One region of the Pseudomonas arvensis genome, then DNA from elsewhere that is predicted to be linked to it. Evidence: riboswitches for the same ligand, from Rfam matches in the RefSeq annotation. Region 1 holds a riboswitch; the other holds the start of a gene.
What was found. A riboswitch is a leader RNA that binds a small molecule or an ion and turns the genes downstream of it on or off. The one in region 1 is predicted to bind cobalamin.

Region 1 (4,072 bases):
CAGCCGCACCTCCCCTGACGCCGGTGTGCACAAGCCCGCCAGCAGTTTGAGTAAGGTGGATTTACCAGAGCCGTTCGGGCCGACAATCCCCAACGTTTCGCCCAACTGCACCTCCAGATGAATGTCACGCAGCAACTCGGCGTCGCGCACCTTGAAGCCTAGGCCGGTGCAACTGAGTACGCTCATCGTGCATTCCTCCGGCCGATCAGGATCAACGCAAACACCGGCGCGCCGACCAAGGCCGTGACCACGCCCACCGGAATCACCTGGCCTTTGATCAAGGTGCGCGACAGCACATCCGCCGCGATCAAAAACAGTGCGCCGCCCAAGGCGCTGGCCGGCAGCAAACGCGAGTGCCCAGTGCCGAGCAGCAGGCGTACCGCGTGGGGGATCACCAGGCCGACAAAACCGATGGAGCCGACAATCGACACCATCACCGCCGTCACCAGTGCCGCGCAGCCCACCAGCACAAATTGCACGCGGCGTACCGGAATGCCGAGGGACGCCGCCGAGTCGCTGCCAAAGGTGAACGCATCCAGCGCACGCCGATGCCACAGGCACACCGCCAAGCCGGCCACTGCCACCGGCACCGCCAGCCACACCGACGGCCAGCGCACGCCGCTGAGGTTGCCCAGCAGCCAGAACATGATGCCGCGGGCCTGCTCGGAACTGGCCGACTTGGTGATCAGGAATGCGGTGAGCGCATTGAACAGCTGCGAACCGGCGATGCCTGCAAGGATGATCTGGCCGGTGCCGCTCATGGAGCTGCTGGCCCGCGCCAGCAGGATCACCAGGGCAAACGCCGCCATGGCGCCGACAAACGCGCCGGCCGACAGCGAAATCAACCCGCCGCCCACGCCCATCAGCGCGACCAATACCGCGCCGGTCGATGCGCCGGCGCTGATGCCCAGCAAGTAAGGGTCAGCCAGCGGGTTGCGCAGCAACGACTGCAAGATCACCCCGCAGGTGGCCAGCCCCGCACCGCATGCGGCGGCGACCAGGGCGCGGGTCAGGCGGTAGTTCCACACCACGCCTTCGTCGATGGGGTCGAGCAGGTAGCCGGCGTTCCACAGTTTGTTGGCGAGCACTTGCAGCACCACTTGCGGCTCGATGGCGGTTTCGCCGATGGCCACGCCGGCGAGTACGGCGATCAATAGCAGCGTCAGGGCGAGCAGGGTGCGGATCACGCTTTTATTCATTTGTGCAGGTCGTAGCCGTCGATGGCGCCAGCCAGTTGTTCAAGGCCATCGAACGTGCGGATGCTGGCCTGCAGCGCCAGGGCGTCGAGGATGATGATGCGGTTGTTTTTCACCGCGTCCATGTTGCGCGTGACCGGGTCGCTGCGCAGGAAGGCGAGTTTCTTTTCATGGTCGTCGGCGGGGTAGCGGCGGCGGTCCATGCGGGCGATCACCAGGAAGGTCGGGTTGGCCTTGGCGATGGTTTCCCAGCCGACGGCGGGCCACTCTTCATCGGACTGCACCACGTTGTGCAGGCCGAGGGTTTCGAGCATGAATTCGGGGACGCCCTTGTGGCCGGCCACATACGGGTCGCTGGCCATCTCGGAGCTGGAGAACCACACCAGCGCGCTGGCGTGCTTGAGGCCCTTGCTCTGCACGGTGGCGACGGACTTGGCCAGGCGCGCCTTGAGGTCATCGTTGAGCTGTTGGCCGCGCGCCTGTACGTCGAAAATCTCGGCCAGCTGGCTGATGCTTTTGTAGATGGTTTCGATGCGGAACGGCTCCAGCCGCGTGCCGTCGGCGCCCACCAGGTTGTCCTTGCCTTCGCAGTCGGAGGGCAGCAGGTAGGTCGGGATCTTCAGTTCATGGAATTGCTCGCGGGTGCCCACCACACCTTGCGGGCCGACCACCCATTCCAGCTCGGCAGCCACCAGTTGCGGGCGCTTGGCGATCACGGCTTCGAAGCTCGGCTCGTTGTTGGCCAGGCGTTCGATCTTGTCGTTCTGCGCCTGGTACTGGGGCAGCACACGGTTGAACCACAGCGAGGTGCCGACCACTTTATCGCCGACGCCCAAGGCATACAGCATTTCGGTGGCGGCCTGGCCGATGGTCACGCTGCGCGCAGGAGCTTGCGGGAAGGTCACGGCATTGCCGCAGTTTTCGACCGTCAGCGGGTAGTGAGTGGGCGCCGCTTGGGCCAGGGCACAGAAACCCAGGCCGGTGATCAGGGCAATAACGCGTGGCAGCATCGGGCGATCTCCGTGTGAACCGTAGTTGAAACAGGGGCAGTACGGCTCGGAAATACGCCCTCGAACGCTGCCGGTCGGGCAGGCAAGGATGTCCTTCCCGGACACCCCGCCGGTTAGTGATTGTGCTGGGCCGGCAGGTCTCCTGACTGATGCGTCGTCGCCACGCTCCGACCTTCCCGGACGAGGTCCAGTGGCGTTAAGGAGCAGGCTCGGCACCTACAGTTGCGGGGGCAGTTTCGATTGGCGCCGCGGGCGGCGTTTCGAATTCCCTATTAGTCCCATGGGGGAACCGGCGGCGGTATGGTAGTTGATTCAGCCTCGCAGAGGGAGGCTGAAGTTCAGTGGCTCACAGACGAATGTCTTGGGGGCCCTGGATCAGCGCTTCAATTCGCGTGCCGGTGGCGCGCTCTTCGTTGCTGAACCCGTCGTAGTCGGCCAGGTTGCCGAAACGGATGCCGGTCAATTGCTCGATCTGGATCACGCTGCGCTGGTAGGTCCGCAGTTGGCCAAATACCAGCTCAAGCTGACCCAATTCGCGGCTTTGGTCGATCATGTAGGCACTGGCCGACGGCTTGCCGTCGTCGCTGAGGTAGGCGACCACTTTCCAGAACGCCTTGGGGATTTTGACGCCCCGGTACACGCGGTCATCGTCGCCGAACACCGGCCCGGTAAACACCGTGGCCCGCGCTTTCCAGCGTTGCGTGTTGTCGAGGATGTAGTCTTCCAGCTCCAGCCAGGTTTTCTGGTTAAAGCCGCTCATCTGCGGTGAGCAGTTGGTGAAATGGAACGTATCGAGGTTGGCGGTTTTTGCCTCGTCGCCCCAATTGGGATCCTGGCGCCGCACCAAGTGGCCGCGATCCAGGCCATTGCCGGCGTAGAGGTCTTCGCCTATCTGGGCGTCGGTGGGCAGGCGGCCGTCGTAGGCCCAGGTGTCGTTGCTGCGCACAATATCCACGTGTTTCCCGCCGTCGATATTGACGCCCACGTAGAGTGCCAGTCGTCGGGCGCGTGACATCGTGATGGAGAAATGCGTGTAGTCCAGGCGCTTTGGCTGCGCGTCAGGCGCCAGTGCCTGCGCCACGGTGGGCCAGGGCACCTCGAAGCTACCGAGGAAATCGTCGGCGTACCCCTGGCGGTTTTTCAGGTCTTTGGCCGGGGTAACACGCGGCGTCGCGGCCCGGGCTTCCAACAGGGTTGGGCTGGCCGCGAGCAGCGGCCGCAGGTCGGCGAGCCGGGGGCGATAGGTCAGGTCGGCGTTGGCTTTACGTGCTGGCATCGGGCGGTCCTCACGGGTGTTGGATCAACATGACTGCAACATAGGTTGATGACAATTAATGTCGAGTCAAGCCATGGCGGCTATCCTGAAAACGGTCGTCCAGACGCTCACCCCTCGCAAAAGGAGCCAGCCAATGTGTGTTCGCCAGCCTCATCGCAATCCGATTTTTTGCCTGATCCCGCCGTACATGCTCGACCAGATCGCGCGCCACGGTGATAAAGCCCAGCGCGACGTCGCGTTGCGTACGCGGGCCAAGGACAGCACGTTCCGTTCGCTGCGCATGGTCGCGGTGCCCGCCAAGGGCCCCGCGCATATGGCCCTGGCCATCGGCGCCGAAAAACGCCGCTCTATCTACAGTGCCGAAGGCTCCGACAGCCTGCCTGGCAAGCTGATCCGCGCTGAAGGCCAGCCTGCCAGTGGTGATGCCGCAGTGGACGAAGCCTATGATGGGTTGGGCGCCACCTTCGACTTTTTTGACCAGGTGTTCGACCGCAACTCCATCGACGATGCCGGGATGGCGCTGGACGCCACCGTTCATTTTGGCCAGGACTACAACAATGCGTTCTGGAATTCGACGCAGATGGTGTTCG
Region 2 (4,072 bases), 1.5 Mb from region 1:
TGGTTGTCCTGGGCGCAAATCGCCTGGATCACCGGAATATTGCGGCGAAACGGGCGCAAATGCGGGGCTTCGGGGCTGGATTGGGCAAAACCGGTGGTATTCAGAATCACCGAGGCCTGCGCTTCATCCAGCCAGTCCTCGACCGCCGCGAGGCAGCCGGGCTCTTTCAGGCTGGCCACCGCCATCGGCAACGGATTGAGGCCCGCCGCCTGCAAGCGCTGGCAGAACACGTCGATAAAACCGGTATTGGCCGCCTGCAAGTGCGAGCGGTAGAACAGCACGGCCGCCACAGCTTGCTCGGCGTGCCAATCCGCCTGCCAGTCGTCGAGCCGGGCATTGGCTTTATGGGGGTGATAGATCGCCGTGCGCGCCAGGGTTTGCGGTTCGGCCCACGGGTAATCGCGGTCCAGATAGCCACTGGCCAGGCAGCGATAGAAATCCAGCGCATTGGCCAGCCCGCCCTGACGCAGAAACTGCCACAGGCGATCCCGAACCTCGACGCCGACGGTACTGAGGCCGCTGAGCTCCGGATCCGGGCGATCATCTCCCGGCACCAGAATCAACTGCACGCCGCGCTCCGCCAACTCCACCAAGCGTTCGATGCCGTAGCGCCAATAACCGATGCCCCCGTGCAGGGAAATCAGGATGACCTTGGCGTGGCGCAGCACCTCATCGACATACAGGTCGACCGAGGCATGGTTCTGCACTTGCATCGGGTTGGCCAGGCGCAGGCTGGGGTAGTCGTCGGGTAACTGCTGGGCCGCTTCGGCCAACAATGCCAGGCTGGAATCACCGCTGCACAGGATCACCAGCTCGGCGGGCGTTTGGCCAAGGTCGGCAATATTGTCGTCCGCGACGAAACCACCGGGCTGAGTCCTGAGCAGGTGCATGGGTTAAACGCTGAGCGCGGCGCGCAATTGCGCTTCGAGGCCGGCCGCGTCGAGGTCCTGGCCGATCAGCACCAGGCGCGTGATGCGGGCTTCATCGGCCGTCCAGGCGCGGTCGAAGTGTTTGTCGAAACGGGTGCCCACGCCCTGGATCAGCAGGCGCATCGGTTTGTTCGGGATCGCGGCGAAGCCTTTGACGCGCAGGATGCCGTGCTGCACCACCAGCTGGGTCAAGGCGTCGAGCAGCAGCGCTTCATCGGCTTGAGGCAGGTCGATGGAGATGGAGTCAAACGCATCGTGATCGTGGTCGTCTTCACCTTCGTGGTGGTGATCGTGATGGCTGTGACGACCGTCGATGTGCTCTTCGGACCCAGCACCCAGGCCAATCAGCACGTCCAGGGGTACGCGACCGCTGCTGGCTTCGATAATCTTCACGGCTGGCGGCAGCTCTTCGGCGACTTCCAGGCGGACACGGGCCAGGTCTTGCGGGCTGATCAGATCGGACTTGTTGAGGATCACCAGGTCGGCGCTGGCCAGTTGGTCGGCGAACAGCTCGTGCAGCGGCGACTCGTGGTCCAGGTTCGGGTCGAGCTTGCGCTGGGCGTCCACTTGATCGGGGAACGCAGCGAAGGTGCCAGCGGCCACGGCCGGGCTGTCGACCACGGTAATCACCGCGTCTACCGTGCAGGCGCTGCGGATTTCCGGCCACTGGAAGGCTTGTACCAGTGGTTTTGGCAGGGCCAGGCCCGAGGTTTCGATAAGGATATGGTCAAGGTCGCCGCGACGGGCGACCAACTCGCGCATCACCGGGAAGAATTCTTCCTGCACGGTGCAGCACAGGCAGCCGTTGGCCAGTTCGTAGACACGGCCGTTGGCTTCTTCTTCGGTGCAACCAATGGAGCACTGCTTGAGGATTTCACCATCAATGCCCAGCTCGCCGAACTCATTGACGATCACGGCGATGCGACGGCCCTGGGCGTTGTCGAGCATATGGCGCAGCAAGGTGGTTTTGCCCGAGCCGAGGAAGCCGGTAACGATGGTGACGGGAAGTTTGGCCAGTGTTTTCATCGGATGCCCTTGGGGGCGGGCATACGGGACGATAGGCCCTGCGGCATGGCGCAGAAGCGGATTTCGTCACCGGATCACCCCGCCCGGTTGAATTGGAAAATCGGTTGCGAGGCAGGTCTCCTGGCTTGGGGCTTGCGGGTCGCGAGACCGGCGCCGACTGCGCCTTCCCGCCGTTGATGGCAGTGGCGTGGCAGTCGGATGAACCCTTCACAGTTGCGGGGGCAGCCGCGGCTTGAACCGCGTTCCCTTCTTAGCTTCGGCCTGGGCCGAAGAACCTCGAAGGTGCAAGGCTACAGGGGCTTGCCGCATTTGACTACCGTCCCCCGCCCATGCTCTCCTACACATCTTGTTTCGGGTGCCCCTCACGGGGTGAAACGGGAAACCGGTAAATCATGCACGCCATGACCAGTCCGGTGCTGCCCCCGCAACGGTAAGCGAGTGAAGCGTCAGATCCACTGTGCCAGTACGGCATGGGAAGGCGATGCTTTATAGACCCAGTGTCCCTCGCAAGCCCGGAGACCGGCCCGAAAAATCAGATAACAAACCCGCGGTGGGCGGGCGCTGTTCGGAACCCTGCGTGCCTGGCTCGCGGGGTTTTCATGCGCTCGTTTCACCCAGACACCTGAAAGGGACGCGCCATGTCGATCATCAGCAGCACTTCGCCCTCCGCCAGCAGCACTTCTACCCTGAGCCAACGCCTGACCGCCGCCATCGGTGCGTCGATTCTCGGCGCGTGCCTGGTGTATTTCGCCGGTTTCTCGCATATCGAGGCGGTGCACAACGCTGCCCACGATACTCGCCACAGCGCCGCGTTCCCGTGCCACTGAGACCTGCCGACATGATCAAGCGTATTGCGCAAACCGCAGGGTTCACCGGCTTGCTGGCCGCCCTGCTGCTGACCCTGCTGCAAAGCTTTTGGGTCGCCCCGCTGATATTGCAGGCGGAAACCTTTGAAAAAGCCCCTGCAGCCACCGAAGTGGTGCACGAACACGCCGCCAGCGCTGCTGCCCACACCCACGATGCCGAAGCCTGGGAGCCGGAAGACGGCTGGCAGCGCGTGCTGTCCACTACGGGTGGCAACCTGGTGGTAGCGGTCGGTTTCGCGCTGATGCTGGCCGGCCTCTACACCTTGCGTGCGCCCACCCGCACGGCACAAGGCCTGCTGTGGGGTTTGGCCGGTTACGCGACCTTTGTGCTGGCACCGACGATGGGCCTGCCGCCCGAGTTGCCGGGCACGGCAGCCGCTGATCTGGCGCTGCGCCAGACGTGGTGGATCGGCACTGCGGCCTCCACCGCTGCCGGGATTGCGCTCATCGTGTTCGGCCGCAACTGGCTGCTCAAAGTGCTCGGCGCTGCCATCCTTGCGGTACCGCACGTGATCGGCGCGCCGCAACCGGAAGTGCATGCGATGCTCGCGCCGCAAGCCCTGGAAGCGCAGTTCAAAATCGCCTCGCAACTGACCAACGTGGCGTTCTGGCTGGCCCTGGGCCTGATCAGCGCCTGGCTGTTCCGCCGCAACCGCGACGATCAATACTCGGCATGACCTACGTGGTCGGCCTGGGTTGCCAGCGCGGTTGTGCGGCTCACGCCCTGCTGGCGCTGTTGGATACCGCCCTCGCCGAGGGCGGGATTGATCGCCACAGCATCACCGCACTGGCCAGCATCGACCGCAAACAGGACGAGCCAGGCTTGCTGGCGCTGGCGCGGCAGTTGAATCTGCCTTTGCAGTGCTTCAGCGCCGAGCAACTGGCCGCTTATGCAGACCGACTCAGCCACAAGTCCGCCGTCGCGTTCGCCCATACGGGCTGTTACGGCATCGCCGAAAGCGCCGCCCTGGCCCTTGCGGAACAGCTCTGCGGCGCTCCTGCCCGGTTGCTCATCACCCGCAAAAAAACCGCCCAAGCCACCTTTGCGTTGGCCTGCGCCGGTTAAACCCCCGATAATCGCCCTCCCCGATCATGAGCAATCTTCATGCTCGCCCGTTTTTGACAGGAACTCCCCAATGACCGTCTACTTCATCGGCGCAGGCCCCGGCGACCCGGAATTGATCACCGTCAAAGGCCAGCGGCTGATCCGTAGTTGCCCGGTGATCATTTACGCCGGTTCGCTGGTGCCCG

Region 2: it holds a riboswitch for cobalamin, as region 1 does, so the genes downstream of both, AB3G88_RS11705 (CbtB domain-containing protein) here and AB3G88_RS18560 (ABC transporter substrate-binding protein) in region 1, are expected to answer to the same signal.

The regions. Positions count from the first base shown of each region.
Region 1 covers NZ_CP162038.1:4,132,124-4,136,195, reverse strand. Annotated here, with positions in the region: gene AB3G88_RS18570 (ABC transporter ATP-binding protein) at 1-186, opposite strand, end outside; gene AB3G88_RS18565 (FecCD family ABC transporter permease) at 183-1,199, opposite strand; gene AB3G88_RS18560 (ABC transporter substrate-binding protein) at 1,196-2,206, opposite strand; cobalamin riboswitch at 2,322-2,515, opposite strand; gene AB3G88_RS18555 (DNA/RNA non-specific endonuclease) at 2,553-3,482, opposite strand; gene AB3G88_RS18550 (M4 family metallopeptidase) at 3,616-4,072, shown strand, end outside.
Region 2 covers NZ_CP162038.1:2,598,860-2,602,931, reverse strand. Annotated here, with positions in the region: gene cobN (cobaltochelatase subunit CobN) at 1-890, opposite strand, end outside; gene cobW (cobalamin biosynthesis protein CobW) at 894-1,955, opposite strand; cobalamin riboswitch at 2,049-2,249, opposite strand; cobalamin riboswitch at 2,292-2,497, shown strand; gene AB3G88_RS11705 (CbtB domain-containing protein) at 2,594-2,782, shown strand; gene AB3G88_RS11700 (CbtA family protein) at 2,794-3,498, shown strand; gene AB3G88_RS11695 (cobalamin biosynthesis protein) at 3,495-3,887, shown strand; gene cobM (precorrin-4 C(11)-methyltransferase) at 3,958-4,072, shown strand, end outside.